Regions from separate parts of the Micromonospora sp. 050-3 genome, predicted to be linked through region 1. Evidence: riboswitches for the same ligand, from Rfam matches in the RefSeq annotation. Region 1 holds a riboswitch; the other holds the start of a gene.

The links. A riboswitch is a leader RNA that binds a small molecule or an ion and turns the genes downstream of it on or off. The one in region 1 is predicted to bind S-adenosylmethionine.
Region 2: it holds a riboswitch for S-adenosylmethionine, as region 1 does, so the genes downstream of both, ACLJOK_RS28025 (aminotransferase class V-fold PLP-dependent enzyme) here and thrC (threonine synthase) in region 1, are expected to answer to the same signal.

The regions. Positions count from the first base shown of each region.
Region 1 is NZ_JAJPVX010000004.1:214,387-223,235, forward strand. It holds gene ACLJOK_RS33115 (DMT family transporter) at 1-183, shown strand, start outside; gene ACLJOK_RS33120 (hypothetical protein) at 298-597, shown strand; gene ACLJOK_RS33125 (hypothetical protein) at 609-1,331, shown strand; gene ACLJOK_RS33130 (YbaB/EbfC family nucleoid-associated protein) at 1,328-1,759, shown strand; gene ACLJOK_RS33135 (YbaB/EbfC family nucleoid-associated protein) at 1,756-2,127, shown strand; gene ACLJOK_RS33140 (hypothetical protein) at 2,124-2,324, shown strand; SAM riboswitch class I at 2,430-2,565, shown strand; gene thrC (threonine synthase) at 2,576-3,862, shown strand; gene ACLJOK_RS33150 (GNAT family N-acetyltransferase) at 4,114-5,133, shown strand; gene ACLJOK_RS33155 (hypothetical protein) at 5,143-7,335, opposite strand; gene paaN (phenylacetic acid degradation protein PaaN) at 7,563-8,849, shown strand, end outside.
Region 2 is NZ_JAJPVX010000003.1:14,365-23,213, reverse strand. It holds gene sigJ (RNA polymerase sigma factor SigJ) at 1-688, shown strand, start outside; gene ACLJOK_RS28060 (DUF402 domain-containing protein) at 714-1,220, opposite strand; partial or broken gene ACLJOK_RS28055 (ATP-dependent DNA helicase) at 1,324-2,721, shown strand; partial or broken gene ACLJOK_RS28050 (ATP-dependent DNA helicase) at 2,833-3,528, shown strand; gene ACLJOK_RS28045 (AI-2E family transporter) at 3,533-4,843, opposite strand; gene ACLJOK_RS28040 (GroES family chaperonin) at 5,004-5,342, shown strand; gene ACLJOK_RS28035 (hypothetical protein) at 5,436-5,603, shown strand; gene ACLJOK_RS28030 (PrsW family intramembrane metalloprotease) at 5,631-7,121, opposite strand; SAM riboswitch class IV at 7,145-7,265, shown strand; gene ACLJOK_RS28025 (aminotransferase class V-fold PLP-dependent enzyme) at 7,312-8,580, shown strand; gene ACLJOK_RS28020 (FUSC family protein) at 8,590-8,849, opposite strand, start outside.

The DNA of each region.
Region 1 (8,849 bases):
GCGGTGCAGATCGCCCGCGGCTACCGCCCGGAGCCCGTGGAACTGGTCGGGGCCGCCATCACGATCGCCGCCCTGATCGCCGCGAACCTCGCCGCCCGGCCCCGGACCACGTCGCTGCCCCGGCCGAGCGCGGTGACGGACCCGATCGCGGTGACCGACCCGGTGGCCGTGAGCGCCCGCTGACCCACCGACCCGCGGCGGCAGCAGGGGACAGCTCCAGTGGTCCAACCGTGGCAGGATGAACCGCCAGGACCAGCAGTTTCCGTCGATCCCTGGATGCCTGGTGAGGGGGCCGTTGTGACGTCGCTCGAAACCGAGGCCATGCGCAGGGCGGGCCAGACGATCAGCGAGGACGCGAAGTCATTCGCCGACACGGTGCTGCCCAAGATCGCCTCGCTGACACTGCCGCGGGATGCCTTTCCGATGTTCGCGTGGAACCTGCCTGACGACTACGAGCGGGTCCGGCAGGGCGTGGGCGACGTCGCAGCGGCGCTCCAGAAGACGATGGACTCGATCGGCACCGCACTGACCGCCATCGCCACCCACTACGAGGAGCAGGAGCGGGTGCGGGGCGAGAACTTCACATACCAGGATTGAACGGAGCCGTGATGTCCGACTCCTCGCTCTACTCCGACCGGGTCGACGACGACACCACCGAAAGCCTCTGGATGCTCGTCGGTGTCCTCGGCACCGGGCTCGCCGCGGCCGTCTGGCCCACAGTTGGCGGTCCGGCGGTGGTGGCCGGCATCACCGCCCTTGTCGAGGTCAACATCCGCACGCCGGACCCATGGGAAAAGGGTTCCGAGGCGTGGAACGACATGAGCGACGTGTTCGAGCAGGCCAAGGCGGGGCTGACCCGGGCGCGAGGTGACGTCGACACTTACTGGGCCGATCAGGGCGCCGAGGCGTTCAAGGCGTTCCTGGAGACGCGCATCGAGCCCGCGCTCGACGCGATCGCTCAGGCGGCGAGCAACGTCCGCAACATGTGCGACGACATGCGGTGGGGTCTGATGACGAACCTGCTCAGCTACGTCAGTGTCACGGGAGCGACGCTGGTGGCGGCCGCTGTGGCCTATCTTTCCGGCCCCTACACACCCGCCGTGCAGTGGGCGATCGTCGGAGCCTGGGCGACATTCGCCATCACGACGCTCGCCGCCGTGCTGACCTTCGTGCAGCAGGTGTGGACGGCTGGGCGTGACGTCGCCGACGCCTTCAGCGTTCTGGAGAACATGTTCACAAGCGACAGTGACCGGATCGACACCACGAGCCTGCAGTTGCCCGAGCAGGTCCGGGTTCGCATCACCGAGCCGAAGGGCTGGGTGAAGGAGTGAGCGACGTACCAGCCTTCGAGCACGCGACGCGCGAGGCGGAACGCGCTGCCCTGACCACTGGGTCGCTGCGAGCGATGACCGACCAGCTCAACGGGGTCCTCGCCCGAATCGCCGAGGCGCAGGAGACGGTCTACGAGGGCACTGACGACTCGGGCACAGTGGTGGTCAGGGCCACCGGCGCAGGCCGGGTCGAAGACGTCTACCTGAGCCCGCAGGCGGTCCGCGACCTCGACGCACAGGCCCTCGGGGCGGCGTGCGTGACAGCCGTCAGCGACGCCAGGATGCGCGCCGCCCAGGGCCTGACCGCAACGATCGCCGAGATCTCCGGTCAGCCCGCTCCGGTCGACGGTCCCGCGTCGGTTCCGCAGACGTACGATCCGGCGTCGGCCGCCGAGGCCCTGCGCGCAGCCGCCCGGAGGGCCAGATGAACCCCGATGCCCTGTCGGCGATCCGTCGGGACATCGCCGCCGCCCTGGAGTCGGCGGCGGAGTTCGCCGAGCGGCCGGCGAGCGAGCAGTACCAGGCCGCGGCCGGCGACGGCGCGGTGATCGCCACCGTCGGGGCGGGCGGTCAACTGCTCGACGTACGGATCACGCCGCAGGCCCGGCGTACCGTGGACAATCTCACCCTCGGCGAGCACGTCCGCGACGCGATTCGAGCCGCCGAGGCCGAAGCCGAGCAGGCACGCACCGCTCTGCTCGGGTCCCTGACCATCGGCGGCCGCTCGGTCGCCGAGATCCTGGCCAACCCGGAGGCCGCGATGCCCGGCACCATCCGACCGAGGCGGCAGCGATGACCCCCGCGCAACGCGCCGTGGTCACCATGGTGTCCGTCCTGGTCGCGCTCCTCTTCGTGTCGGGTGGGATCTGGCTGCTCAGCGGCAGCGAACGGCTCACGGGCGGCGCCATCGCGACCGCCGGCTGGATTCTCGTGGCCGCCATTGCCATCCTCTGGGCCGTGGCGCTATACCTCGGGCGTCGACGCCGGCGCTGACCAGCAGCGCGCCGACCGCCGGGATGCCGGCGGTCGGCTCACAGCGTGGGATCTGCGGTAGCAGCGACCGACAGCGTTGTCCTAGACTCGACGGCACAACTGAATACCTCATCCAGAGGGGCTGAGGGATACGGCCCGACGACGCCCCGGCAACCACCCCGCGCGCTCACCGCTGAGCGACCCGTGGGGCAGGTGCCAATTCCGTCCCCGCCGCACCGTGCGATGCGGGGAAAGATGAGAGGACTCTCGACATGACGTCGACGCTCGTCGCCTCCGGCATCGACACCTCCGCCAGCCCCGCCCGCGCCCTGGTCTGCCGTGCCTGTTCGGCCCGCTACCCGCTCGCCGCCCAGCACGCCTGTTACGAGTGTTTCGGCCCGCTGGAAGTCGACTACGACGCCGCCGCGCTGGCCACCGTCACCCGCGAGCAGATCGAGGCCGGCCCGAACAACATCTGGCGGTACGCCGCACTGCTCCCCGCCGGTCAGGACCCGGCCACCCGGGTCACCCTCGACCCGGGGCTGACCCCACTGGTGGCGGCCCCGCACCTCGCCGCCGAGCTGGGCATCACCGCGCCGCTCTGGGTCAAGGACGACAGCGCCAACCCCACCCACTCGTTCAAGGACCGGGTCGTCTCGGTGGCGCTCACCGCCGCCAAGGCGCTCGGCTTCAGCCGGTTCGCCTGCGCGTCGACCGGCAACCTGGCCAACTCGGTGGCCGCCCACGCCGCCCGCGCCGGGGCGCCCTCGGTGGTCTTCATCCCCAGCGACCTGGAGCAGGGCAAGGTCATCACCACCGCCGTCTACGGCGGCGAACTGGTCGCCATCGACGGCTCGTACGACGATGTCAACAGGCTCTGCGGCGAGTTGGTGGAGACCGACGAGTTCGAGGACACCGCGTTCGTCAACGTGAACGTCCGCCCGTACTACGCGGAGGGCTCCAAGACCCTCGGCTACGAGGTGGCCGAGCAGCTCGGCTGGCGGATCCCGGCGCAGGTGGTCATCCCGATGGCCAGTGGCGAGCTGCTCACCAAGATTGACAAGGCGTTCTCCGAGCTGGTGGAGATCGGCCTGGTCGAGGCGCCCGCCGACGGGTGGAAGGTCTTCGGCGCGCAGTCCGCCGGCTGCAACCCGATCGCCGTCGCCCTGCACGCCGAAACCGACACGATCGTCCCGGTCAAGCCGACCGGCATCGCCAAGTCGCTCAACATCGGCGACCCGGCGGCCGGCCTCTACGCCCTGGAGGCGGTTCGCCGCACCGGCGGCTGGATGGAGTACGCCGACGACGACGAGATCCGGGCGGGCATCCGCGATCTGGCCCGCACCACCGGGGTCTTCGCCGAAACCGCGGGTGGGGTCACAGTGGCCGTGCTGCGCAAACTGGTCGAGTCCGGTCGGCTCGACCCGACGGCCGAGACCGTCGTGTTCAACACCGGCGAGGGTCTGAAGACCATCGACGCGGTGGCCGGCCAGGTCGGGCCGACCCATCACATCAAGCCCTCGCTGCGCGCCGCCCGCGACGCCGGCCTCCTCGGCTGAACGGGGGACCGAGTGGATCAGCCGGTAACTGGGTTTTCGCTGTGAGTGTGGAAAACCCGCCGCTACGGACTTGACGGCAGGAACCGGACGGCGCAAGATGCTCCGTGCGGGAGGGCATTTCGCCGAAGACTTTTGAAGTTCTTGCGACCCAACGCCGGAGGCGTTGTGCGAGTGTCCCTCCCGACCACGTTCGATAGGGCCAGCGATTAATCGCTGGCCCTATCGCTTTTCCCGGGTGCACCCTCAGCGGCATGAGCATCACGATCGCGCCGTTCGACGGCGCCGACCGGACTTCCGTCGACGAGGCGTACCGGATCGGGGTGGCGGTCAACGACGCCGATCTGCCGGACCTACCGCCCTTCTGCCGACGCCGGTTCGACGCGCTGTTCCACACGCCGTTGCCCGGCACCCGGACGCTCTGGGCGCTGGCCCGACTGGACGGCGCCCCGGCCGGCTTCCTGCAACTGGACCTGCCGCAGCTCGACAACACCGACAACGCCACCGTCGAGCTGAAGGTGCGTCCGGAGCTGCGGCGCCGGGGCGTCGGTCGGGCCCTGCACGAGTACGGCGTACGGCTGCTGCGCGAGCACGGCCGCAAGCGGGTCGTCGGGCTGACCGTTTCCGCGTTGCCCGACGGGCCGGCTCGGAGCGCGGCGGGCGACGCGTTCGCCGCGTCGACCGGCGCCCAGGCCGCGTTGGTCGAGGTGCGTCGCCGGCTGGAGATCGCCGAGATCGACCGGGTCGCGCTCCGCGCGGCACTCGTCGAGGCCCAGCCCCGGGCCGAGGGGTACCGATCGGTGTGCTGGCAGGGCGCCACCCCGCAGGAGTATCTGACGGACATCGCCTACCTGGACGGCCGGCTGATGATGGACGCGCCCCTTGGCGACATGCAGTGGGAGCCGGAGCAGGTGGACGCCGAGCGCATCCGCGGCACCGATCGTGCCCTGGAGGCCAAGGGCCGCCGGCGGTACCACCTCGGGATGCGACACGAGGCGTCCGGCCGGCTGGTCGCCTGGACGCTGCTGGAGGTTGGCGCCTCCGCCGACTGGCACGCGTTCCAGCAGATCACCATCGTCGACCCCGCACATCGTGGGCACCGGCTCGGCCTGATCGCCAAGGCGGAGAACCTGCATCACCTGCTCACCCACGAGCCGGCGGTGCGCAGCATCGACACCATCAACGCGGCCAGCAACAGCTACATGGTGGCGATCAACGAGCAGCTCGGCTTCCGTCCGGTGGACTCCTGGACCGACTGGCAGCTCACGCTCTGACCCGGCTGGTCACCCGTCGGTCCGTTCCAAGCGCTCGACCAGCTCGCCGATCGCAGCGTGAAAGTCGTCGTCCGGAGTGAACCGGTGGCCCTGCACCGGCGGGGGCACTGTGTCGGTCGGCGGGATGAGCAGTCCCTTCGGGTCCCGTACCCGACGGTCGACCCGGGCAGCCGGGTCGTCGGGTCCGTCCGGGAGCGGGACGAACACCGGTCCGCCCACCGCGTCGGTGTACCGCCACAGGTTGATCCACCGCCAGGCCAACCGGCTGCCGACCTCGCGCAACATCTCGTCGCTGACGTACGCCGGGAAGATCCGCCGATACCGGTTTCCGAGCGGGGCGCCGTAGGTGAGCAGGGCCACCCGCCTGCGGCAGTGGTCGGGCAGTTGAAGGATCGTCACCGCCGCGAGCACGCTGCCGTGACTCTGCCCGGACAGCACCACCGCGTTCCCGTCGGCGGTGAGCTGCCCGATCCGACGGGTCAGCTCGGGGACCGCCCGCTCGACGTAGCACGGCGGGGCGAGCGGGTGCGCGGCACGCGGCCAGAAGGTGGCCAGTTCCCAGAGCACCCCGACCAGCCGGATCGCGCCCGATCGGTAGGCGACAAGTCCCATCACCGCGAGGACCGTGGCGAACAGCCCGATCAGCAGAGCACCCACATCGGTCACGAAGATCACCGGCCGGGCCAACGGCTCGCCGCCCAGTCGGAACGCGAGCGCACCCGGGCCGGGACCGATCACCGAGAGCCCGGCCGCCGCGAGGGTGAGCAGCGCCAACACCACGTACGCGGTGGCCAGCAGCCCTCCGAGCCGATCCGTCAGCCGGGCACGCACTATCGCGTCGCGGACGGCCCGCACTCGTTCGGGGGCCGCCCGGGAGGCTTCCGGAAAGTCCCGCCGGACCAGTTCCTCGGCCTCCCGACGGCGACGATCACGGCGAAGCCGGGGGACGAGCACTGCCGTCACGACCACCAGGAGCACGGCGAGGGTGAAGCCGAGGGTGACCCAGCGGTAGGCGATCGGCGGAGACAACGGTGGGGCGCCAGGCGGCAGCGGCCGTGCCGGCGTCGGGCTGGAGCCACGGTCCAGGTACTCGGCGAGCCCATAGGTCAGGCCCGAGGAGTACGCGACGCCCAGCCCGATCGCGACGGTTATCAGCACCGGCGCGCCCAGCCCGGCCAACAGGAAGTGGGGCCGGGGAAGGGAACGACGCTGCACCACGACCACCAGGCCGAGCATCGCGAGCAGCACCACCTGCCCGGCGAACAGCCCGGCGACCAGCATCCCGTACCCCGGCATCATCCCCTCGGCCGTCCACGGCGGCCGTGGCAGCAACGCGTACCCCAGGGTCAGCGCGGTGAGCGCGACGGCCACCCAGCGGATCATCCGCGAACTCCGCTGGTCCTGCTCTCCGCGCCGCTCTATCGCCGGCCGGCAGAGCAGCACCACCGCGCCCGCGAGCAGCGCCACGTCCGCGGCCAGCAGCAGCCAGCCGGACACTGTGGCGTCGTGCGGTGCCAGAACCAGCAGCAGAGTGATGTCGAGCGTGCCCAGCGCCACCGCGACGTGAACCGACCGCAGGCGGCGCAGCAGCGAGCGGGTGTCCCAGAAGGCGGGCGCGTCGAGCCGGTCCGCACCCACGCCGGGCGCGTGGTCGCTGTCCTCGGGGAGCTGCCAGGTCCGGGCACCGAGCCGCCAGATCAGGACGATCGCGATGATCGGCGGTACGGCCAGCAGCGCGAGCCGCTGCCCGGGCGGCACGTCGCCCAGCCAGGAGATCTCCCGTCGCCCCTCCAGGCACCTCGGGTAGGCCGCGCACTGCCACGCGATCAGGTCGAGGGACACCCCGACGGTGGAGAGCACGTACATCGCGGTCATGGTCGCGGCCAACAGTCGGCACAGCGCCCGCGCGGCATGGCCGCCGCGGCCGGTGACCGGCAGCATCCACACCGCGATGTTGCTGAGCATGAACGGCAAGAGCAGGACCAGGGAAAACGTCCGGGTGGCGGTGCCGCCGGTCAGTCTGCTCCAGCGGTACGCCTCAAGCGTCACCCCGTTGCGGTCAGCGGCGGCGCCGTAACCGGGCCGGGGCCGGTAGAAGCCGGCGTTGTCGTCTCCCGCGAACCGCGCGACGATCGGTCGGTCGAGGATCGTCTCGGGCCCCTTGTCGGCGACCCCGTGCACCCGGATCTCGGTGATCCTCACCCGCCGCCCTCCCTGGCCGGCTCCCCTGGCCGGAGGCCCGCGGTTACCCGCTGCCGCCGCGAGCAACCCCGTGCCGTCGACCATTGGCGCTTCTGCTCCGGAACTCGACCGCGGCATGAGCCGCTGTCGGGCATTCGCGCTACTGCTCGCGGATCGGACTCAGGCATGAGCCGCTGTCGGGCATTCGCGCTACTGCTCGCGGACCGGACTCAGGCATGATGGCGGGCATGACGGAGACCCCGCATCCCCTGTACGACAGGCACGCCGACACCCTCAACCGTGCGCTGACCGCGATCACGGAGCGGGGCTACTGGTCCGCCTATCCCGAATCCCCCAGCCCTCGGGTGTACGGCGAGACCGCCGCCGCCGACGGCAAGGCCGCCTTCGAGGCGTACCTCGGCGGTGACTTCCCGCTCGACCAGCCCGGCGCGGGCGTTCGGGTCGCCACCGAGACGAGCCCGTTCGGGGTGGAGCTGGCGGTGCGGTACCCGCATGCCCGCCCCGGCGAGCTGGTCGACGCCGCCTCCGCCGCGCTGCCGGCGTGGCGTGACGCCGGCCCGCAGGCCCGGGTGGGCGTCTGCCTGGAGATCCTCGACCGGCTGCACAAGCACATCTTCGAGCTGGCCAACGCTGTGCAGTTCACCAGCGGGCAGGCGTTCGTGATGGCCTTCCAGGCCGGTGGTGCGCACGCGCTGGACCGGGCGCTGGAAGCGCTGGCGTACGCGTACGCGGAAATGACCCGGCACCCGGGCACGGCGGGCTGGGAGAAGGCCGCCGGCAAGGGTGACCCGCTGCGGATGACCAAGACGTTCCACGTGGTGCCGCGTGGGGTGGCGCTGGTGATCGGCTGCAACACCTTCCCGACCTGGAACTCGTACCCCGGACTGTTCGCCTCGCTGGTCACCGGCAACCCGGTGATCGTCAAGCCGCACCCGCGCGCGGTGCTGCCGCTGGCCATCACTGTGAAGTACGCCCGGGAGGTGCTGGCCGAGGCCGGGTTCGACCCAAACCTGATCATGCTGGCGGCCGAGGCGCCCGGTGAGAAGCTCGCCAGCGACCTGGCTCTGCACCGCGCCATCCGGATCGTCGACTTCACCGGCTCCACCGAGTACGGCGACTGGCTGGAGACGCACGCGCGGCAGGCATCGGTCTACACCGAGAAGGCCGGCCTCAACACCGTCGTCATCGACTCCACCGACGACTTCGCCGGCATGTGCCGCAACCTCGGGTTCACGCTGACCCTCTACAGCGGGCAGATGTGCACCACCTCACAGAACATCCTCATCCCGGCCGGGGGCATCGAGACCGACCAGGGGCACAAGAGCTTCGACGAGGTGGCCGGCGGGATTGCCGCTGCCGTCGGCAAGCTCACCGCCGACCCGGCCCGAGGCGTGGAGCTGACCGGCGCCATCGTCAACGACGGGGTGCTGGAGCGGCTGGCCGAGGTGACCAAGGTCGGCGAGCCCGTGCTGGAGTCGCGGACCGTGGCCCACCCGTCGTACGCCGACGCGGTG
Region 2 (8,849 bases), on a different contig from region 1:
CCCGTTGGGCGGCCGGCCGCCGGCGGACGGCTACGCGCCCGACCCGGCGGAGCGGGCTGTCCGCACCGACGAGGTCGGCACGGCGCTGCTGGTGGTGCTGGAGCGGCTCGCGCCGGAGCAACGGGTCGCCCTCGTGCTGCACGACGTGTTCGCGCTGCCGTTCGCCCGGGTCGCGGGGGTGCTCGGCACCACCGAGGTGGCGGCCCGGCAGCTCGCCTCCCGGGCCCGACGGGCGGTCACCGCGCCGGACGTCCCCCGGCACACCGCCGACCCGGTCGAGCAACGTCGGGTGCTCAAGGCGTTCGTCGCCGCCACCGAGTCCGGCGAGCTGGACCAACTCCTCCAGGTGCTCGCACCGGACGTGGTCTTCGTCGGCGACTCGGGCGGGCACTTCCCGGCAGCCCGTCGGCCGGTGCTCGGCGCGGACGCCGTGGCCCGCCTCGCGCTCGGCCTGTTCGGCCGGGCCGGCCGGTACGCCGACCGGGTGCTGGCTCGGCCCGTGCTCGTCGACGGCAATCTCGGCCTGCAACTGGAGACGTCGCACAGCGACGGGCGACCGATCCGCCTGGTCACCGCGTTCGCCGTCGACCAGGGCCGGATCACCGCCATCTACAACCAGCTCAACCCGGAGAAGCTGACCGACCTGCCGCCGCTGGACGCCGACGACGGCTGGCCGCCGCGCTGGTGAGCCGGCCCGACCCGGGCGTGCGGCCTCAGACCACCAGGGCCAACCACTTGCGGTACGCGGTGGCGAACGGCTCGGTGCCGTCGCCCAGGGCCCCCAACAACCGCTGTGCCGCGGCCTCGGCCTCGGCCACCACGTCGTCCGGGTAGCCGAACCGGGCCCGGTGCTCGGCGAACTCGTCCTCGTCGAGCAGCTCCACCAGGCCGGTGGCCCGACGCCGGACGACGTCCAGATCGAGGTCGATCAGGTGGACGGTGTCGTCGGACTCCCAGCGGGCCGGGGTCGCGATGTCGCAGTAGACCTCGCTGGTGCGGGGCGGGGGGTTGAACATGGCCGTCCACCAGGCGCGATGTGGCACCAGCAACACGAACGGGATCTTCTCCACCGAGGGCCGGCCGTGATAGATCGACTCGGTGCCCTCGGGCACGCCGAGCCAGACGCCGAGATCGTCCTCGGCGAGCCGGCGGGCCGGGTAGTCACGGTGGGCGCTGCCGTCGTACTTGCGGTAGATCACGCGGACCATGTCGCTCGGCATGATTCGCACCCTAACCGATACAGCCCAACGCGTCGTAGCGCGGCCGTAACCGGACGGGGTCGGCCGCAACGACCACCCCGGTCGGCATCGCGCCACGCGGCGGATGGGCGCTGTCGGTGTCGGCGGCGCCGGGTACCGTCGCACGGTGACTCCGCCCCGCACCGCCACCGGTTCCGCCACCCCGTCGGCTCGGGCCAAGGGCCGGCGGCGGGGCGCCCGGCCCAGTGGCACCGAGCTGCTGGCGGCGGCGGTCGGCGCGGTGCCCGGCGGCGCGGAGCGCCCCGGCCAACTACAGATGACCACCGCGATCGAGGAGTGCGTGGCCGGCGGCGAGCATCTGCTCGTGCAGGCGGGCACCGGCACCGGCAAGTCGCTCGCCTACCTCGCGCCGGCGCTCACTGTGGACGGCCCGGTGGTGGTCTCCACTGCCACCCTGGCGTTGCAGTCCCAGCTGGTCGACCACGACCTGCCCCGGCTCGCGGACGCGGTCGAGCCGGTGCTCGGCCGAAGGCCCACCTTCGCCGTGCTCAAGGGCCGCCACCACTACCTCTGCCTCGCCCGACTGGACAACTCCACCGAGGAGGAGCCGGAGGACACCCTCTTCGACGCCCCCGCGGCGCGCCCCGGCGGCGGGACGAAGTGGCTCGGTGAGGCGGGCCGGTTAGGCAAGCAGGTCGAGCGGCTGCGCGACTGGGCCGAGAAGACCGCCACCGGCGACCGGGACGAACTGGACCCAGGCGTCGACGACCAGGCCTGGCGGCTGGTGTCGATGCCGGCCCGCGAGTGCGTCGGCGCGACCCGTTGCCCGTTCGGGCAGGAGTGCTTCGCCGAGGCGTCGCGGGCCCGCGCCCGGGAGGCCGACATCGTGGTGACCAACCACAGCCTGCTCGCTGTCGACATGCTCGCGGACCGGCACATCGTGCCGCCGCACAAGCTGCTCATCGTCGACGAGGCGCACGAGCTGGCCGACCGGGTCTCCTCCGCCGCCCAGGCGGAGCTGGTGCCGGAGCTGATCGACCGGACCACTCGGCGGGCCCGTACGCTGCTGCGCCCGGAGACCGCCGAGGCACTCACCGCCGCCGGTGACGCCCTGGCGGTCGGGCTCGCCGAGGCGCCGGCCGGGCGGATCACGTCGGGGCTGCCGACGCCACTGCGGGAGGCGTGCACGCTGCTCGACGCGGCGACCCGCTCCGCCCTGGACGCGATCGGCGACGTCAAGTCCGACGACCCCGACCCGGTCCGCAAACAGCAGGCGAAGGCCGCCCTGGACGAGCTCTCCACCACCGCGCAGCGGCTGCTGGAGGAGGGCGACCACGACGTGGCCTGGGTGGAGAAGAACGACAGCGGCAACCGCCGGGCGCTGGTGGTCGCGCCGCTGTCGGTGGCCGGCACCCTCGCCACCCACCTCTACGACGAACGCACGGTCGTGGCCACCTCGGCGACCCTGGCGCTGGGCGGCCGGTTCGACACTGTCGCCCGCGCCCTCGGGCTCGACGCGCCACCGCCCGCCCCGCCGACCCCCGCCGCAGCAGCGCTGGCCGCTCGCACCGGGCCGGGCCGGCCGGCCGCCGAGGCACCGGGCCGTCGCCTCGCTGGCGACGTCACAGCTAACGCCGTCGTACCGGCCACCGAGGGCCCCGGGTGGCGGTCACTCGACGTCGGTTCGCCGTTCGACTACGCCCGGCAGGGCATCCTGTATGTCGCCGCGCACCTTCCCCGTCCCAGCGTCTCCGGGCTGCCCGAGGCTGCCGGAGAGGAGCTGCTCGGGCTGGTCGAGGCGCTCGGTGGTCGTACTCTCGGGCTCTTCTCCTCCCGGCGGGCCGCGCAGCAGGCGGCGGAGCTGGTGCGCGCGCGGACCGACCTGCCGGTGTTGCTCCAGGGCGAGGAGGCGCTGCCGCTGCTGGTCCGTCGCTTCCGCGAGGAGCGCGCCAGCTGCCTGTTCGGGGTGATGTCGCTCTGGCAGGGGGTGGATGTGCCGGGTGACGCCTGCCAGCTCGTCGTCATCGACCGGCTGCCCTTCCCCCGCCCGGACGAACCGTTGGCGGCGGCCCGCGCAGCGGCGGTGGACGCGGGCGGCGGCTCCGGCTTCGCGGCGGTCAGCGTGCCCATCGCGGCGGTAAGGCTGGCTCAGGGCGTGGGCCGGCTGATCCGGGCGACCGGCGACCGGGGCGTGGTCGCGGTGCTCGACTCCCGGCTGGAGACGGCCCGAGGCTACGGGCCGTTCCTGCGCCGCTCACTGCCCCCGTTCTGGTACACGACCCGCCCCGAGGTGGCCCGGGGCGCCCTGGAACGCCTGGCCAAGTCCTGACGCGCTAGGGGGCCTGGGCGGCGACGACCACGGCGTCGGGCGGGGTGTCCGGGACCCTTCGGGCGGCAAGCCGGCGGACCGCGGTGTTCAGCACCGCGATGAGCGGCACGGAGACCAGCGCGCCGGTGATGCCGGCGAGTACGACACCGGCGGCGATACCGATGATCACCGCGAGCGGGTGGAGAGCGACCGCCCGTCCCATGATCAGCGGTTGGAGGATGTGGCCCTCCACCTGCTGCACACCGATCACCGCTCCCAGGATGATCAACGCGGTGACCGGGCCACTGTCGACGAGGGCCACCAGCACCGCCACGCCGCCGGAGAGCGCCGCTCCGACGATCGGAATGAACGCGCCGAGGAAGACCAACGCGGCCAGCGGGAAGGCGAACGGCACGTCGAAGATGACCAGGAAGATGCCGATGCCGACAGCGTCGATGAAGGCGACCAGCACTGTCGCACGGACGTAGGCGCCGAGCGTGTGCCAGGAGGCGCGGCCCGCGTCGTCGACCTTCCACCGGGCGGCGACCGGCAGCAACCGGACCAGGAAGCGCCAGATCCGGCTGCCGTCGCGCAGGAAGAAGAACGTCGCGAAGAGCACCAGCAGCGTGCCGGTCAGCACCTCGGCCAGCGTGGCGGCGGTGCTCAGCGCGCCGCTGGTGAACTTCGAGGTGTTGTCGTTGATCCAGGCCTGCGCCTCGTCGATGTAGCGGTCGAGTTGGGTGTCGGAGAGATGCAGCGGGCCCGTCTTCAGCCAGTTCTGGATCTGCCGGACACCCTCCGACGACTTCTCGCTCAGCTCGGGCACACCGCGAATGAACTCGTTGACCACCAGCGTCAGCGTGCCGATCACCGCGGCCAGGCCGCCGACCAGCACCACCGCCGTTGCCAGCGACCGGGGGAACCGGACCCGCAGCAGCCAGCCCACCGCCGGCGCGAGCAGCGCGGAGAGCAGCAGCGCGATGGCCAGCGGAATGATCACGATCTTGATCGTGCCGACGATCCGCAGCAGCGCCCAGGCCACCACGCCGATCACGATCAGTCGCCAGCACCACGCGGCGGCGATCCGGAGACCGTGCGGAACGTCGGCGTCGTCCCGACTGGAGGTGGAGCTGTGCAGGTCCACCGGAGGTTCCGCACCGTAGACCGTGGCGCTGGGCGGCGCGGTCGGCCCCGGCACCGCCGGCGACGCCACCCGGGCCCCCTCCGACACGTCGCTCAACGCGTCACTCGAGGTGCCCTCGTCGGCGCGCGCCGACTCCTGTCGTGACTGGTAGGCGCGGCGAAGCCGCCCGCGTACCCGCTCGAAGCGGCTCAAGCGCACCTCCTGGCAGAGAAACCCGGCCCGCCCAGGGCGACAGGTCGGACAGCATACGTCCGTTCCCGACACCGTAGGGCAGTTCAGTCACACAATGCCCCGACCACCTCCGGGTTAACCACCGGCGGGCCACCATCGGCCACACGGTAGCGTCTGCGGCGTGACCGCCGACAACGATCTCGACGCCGGCCTGCCGATCCGCCTGCTGCACGACCGCGTGCTGGTGCGGATGGAGGGCAGCGAGGGCGAGCGCCGCTCCACCGCCGGCATCGTCATTCCGGCGACCGCCGCGGTCGGTAAGCGCCTCGCCTGGGCCACAGCGGTCGGGGTGGGGCCGAACGTCCGCGCCATCGTCTCCGGCGACCGGGTGCTCTTCGACCCGGACGAGCGCTCCGAGGTCGAGCTGCACGGCCGCGGTTACGTGCTGCTGCGGGAGCGGGACGTGCACGCCGTGGCCGCCGAGCGCATCGAGAACGACTCGACCGGCCTCTACCTCTGACGCACCTCCCCCGGCCACCAGGTCCCGTCGCGCACCGTTTGCCCAGCCGCACGACGGGAAGCCATCCGGCGACCGTGGCCCTGGGGAGGGACGATGCCGGTATTCGTGAAGAAGCTGTTGACCTGGGGCAGTGTCGCGTTCCTGATCTACTTCATGGCCTTTCGGCCGGACGGCGCCGCGCAGATGTTCCGAGGGATCGGGGCCGCGCTGATCGCGATGTTCCAGGGCCTCGGTGACTTTCTCACCTCGCTGCTGGCCTGAGCCGCATTGCCGACCAGCCCGCAGCTGTCACTGGTGCGTCGGTGGCCAGGGCGACGCCGGGCGCAGGCCGGGCCAGCCGGGCGGGGCGTACCCCACCGGAGCCGGGGCGGGAGCCAGCACCACCGGGATCGGCACCACCGGCTCGTCCGGCGCGTCCACAGCGCGCTGTGTGCCGTCCGGGAAACGCAGGTGGTAGCGGGTGCCGTCCCAGACCCCCGCCGGGGCCTGCGGGTCCCGACCCACGAAGAACGACCGGTACTCGGTGATCGCGTCCAGCAGCTCCCGTTCCTCGCGGGCGGTCCGCTCCTGGTCGGCGGGTTTGCGGTCCAGGCCGCGCAGCGCCCCGTCGCGCAGCAGGGCCAGCCGGGTGGCGGAGGACTGGTAACCCCGCATCGCCCGCACCCCGGCGTCACCGGCCACCCGCCGTGCCCAACTGCGGGCGGCGTGCCGTCGGCCGAGACTGCTCAGGGCGGCCACCTCGGGCGGGCTGAGCCAGCCGGCGCGGACGTAGTCGGGCAGGACCCGCTCGGTGAGCCGCCCCTCCCAGGCGCGCAACCACAGCGCCAGCCCCACGGTGCCGAAGAAGACCGGCACCATGAGGCCCAGGAAGCCGTACAGCATGATCATGGCCTCGCCGGTGGCCTGGGTCAGCGTGGGCAGCAGGTTCCACGTGCCGTGCAGCATCATCGCCAGCAGCAGGCCGGCGATCGGGGCGAGCACCCGGATGCGCCGGTCGGCGGTCCGGGAGGCGATACCCAGCCCCACACCGGTCATCGAGGTGAAGAGGGGATGAGCGAACCCGAACAGCAGGATCCGCAGGATGAAGATCGCGATGACCTGCTGGATGCCGGTGGCCGGGCCGTACCGGTCAGCGCCGGACGCGTACCCCAACCCGCCCAGGTAGAGGATGTTCTCCACCATCGCGAAGCCGACCGCGCTGAGCCCGCAGTAGACCAGGCCGTCGGTGATCCCGGACCATTCGCGGCGGCGGAACACCAGCAGCAGGATCGGGCCCAGCGCCTTGGTCAGCTCTTCGATGAACGGCGCCACCAGCACCCCGGTGAGGGCGGACGGCAGGCCCCAGTCGGCGAAGCGGTTGGCCGCGAAGTCGTTCACAGTGAGCGAGGCCGCGGTGGAGACGAACGCCCCCCAGGCGAAGCAGAAGATCAGATACTTCAGCGGCTCCGGTTCGTACCGGTCCAGCCAGAGGAAGCAGGCGACCAGCACCGGCACCGGCAGGATGGCGGCCACCACCCCGATCAGCAGGGCCTGCACACCGAGCGACTGGCCGAGCGTGAAGACCATGAAGACCGCGCACGCCGCGATCAACAGCACCACACCGGCCAGCGCCAGGAACCGCCGCCAGCCCAGTCGGCGCAGCGGCATCCGGGGCGTCTCACCCATGGGCGGGACGGCGGGCGCAGGCGGGGCGGCGGGCGACGGCGGCAGCGGTGAACCGGGCGGGGTGTCGGCCATGCGGTCAGCGTAGCCATCCGCCGCCGGCTGGTTCGGCCGCATCGGTAGCCGCTATGCTGCCGGCAGGTCACGAGTGCCAGCGTCAAGCCCCGGCTTGCTGGCCGGCAACCCTCGTCGAGTTCGCGGTGGGGTGCCCCGGGTGATGACCGGGCCCAGCCCGATCGGTGTGCTGGGCAAGCGCGGACCCCGTCCCGATGTCGCATCCGGGGTCCCTGACCCCGGAGGTTCCGGCGTGTCCGTCACTCTCGTCCCCAGCCTGCCCAGCCTGCCCACCGTGCCGTCGGCGCCGTCCGCGCCGCTCGACGTCCTCGGCGTGCCCGGCGAGATCAACCTGGACTACGCGGCCAGTGCGCCGTGCGCGCGGGCCGCGGCCGACGCAGTCGCCGAGTTGCTGCCCTGGTACGCCAGCGTGCATCGCGGAGCCGGAGCGCTGTCGCGGCGCTGCACCCTCGCGTACGAGCAGGCCCGGCAGACGATCGGCGACTTCTTCGGCGCTCGCGCCGATGATCATGTGATCTTCACCCGCAACACCACTGACGCGCTCAACCTGCTGGCGCGGGCCGTCCCGGCCGGCACGACTGTGGTCACCTTCGCCGGCGAACACCATGCCAACCTGCTGCCCTGGCCGCGCGGGTCGGTGCGACTGCCGGTGCCCAGCGACCCCGACGCGGCGGTACGCGATCTCGCCGCCGCCCTCACCGAGCTGCGCCGGGGCAGCAGCCCGGCGCTGCCGGTGCTGGTCGCGGTGACCGGTGCGAGCAACGTGACGGGTGAGCGGTGGCCGGTCGCCGAACTGGCGCGGGTGGCCCACCGGCACGGTGCCCGGATCGTGCTCGACGCGGCGCAGCTCGCCCCGCACGCCCCGGTCGACCTGCTCACGCTCGACGTCGACTACCTGGCCGTGTCCGGCCACAAGCTGTACGCGCCGTTCGGCGCGGGCGTGCTGATCGGCCGGGCCGACTGGCTGGACGCCGCGTCGCCGTACCTGGCCGGTGGCGGGGCCACCAGCCACGTCGGGCCGGCCACCCACGACGTGACCTGGGCGACCGGCCCGGCCCGACACGAGGGCGGCACCCCGAACCTGCTCGGCGCGGTTGCGCTGGCGGCGGTGTGCAAGGCGCTCGACGACGCGGACCAGTGTGCGCTGGCCGCCCACGAGCAGGCCCTGCTGACCCGGCTGCGGACCGGCCTCGCCGCCCTGCCGCACGTCATCGAGCTGCGCACCTTCGGCCCGGACGCGCCCCGGGTCGGCATCGTCTCGTTCGTGGTCGCCGGCTGGGACTCCACCGAGGTGGCCACGCGGCTGGCTGCCGAGCACCACATCGGCGTACGGGACGGGTTGTTCTGTGCCCACCCGCTGGCCCGGCGTCTGCTCAGCGAGGCGGCGGGGCGTACCGGCCGACGGGACCTGCCGCCCACCGCGCTGCGTGCCAGCATCGGGCTCGGCAGCACCGCCGCTCAGGTGGACCGGCTGCTCGCGGCGCTGGCCGAGCTGGGCTGAGGCCGGCGTTCAGCCGACCGGCGGGGCGGTGGGTGGCTTCGGTGTCTCGCCGGGCTCGGCGGGCTCACCGACCGGCCGCTCCTGCTCCCCGAAGGCGGTGCGGATCCACCGGTTCGCCTCCTCCTGCTCGATGCCGGAGGCGACCAGCAGATCGCTAGCGGTGGTGCGGATCTGGGCGACCACCACGCTGCCGGAGAAACCTACCCCGGCGCCGTACGCCCGGCCGGCCTCGCTGACCGCCCGCAGCGACCGCTCCCGGGCTTTCTCCG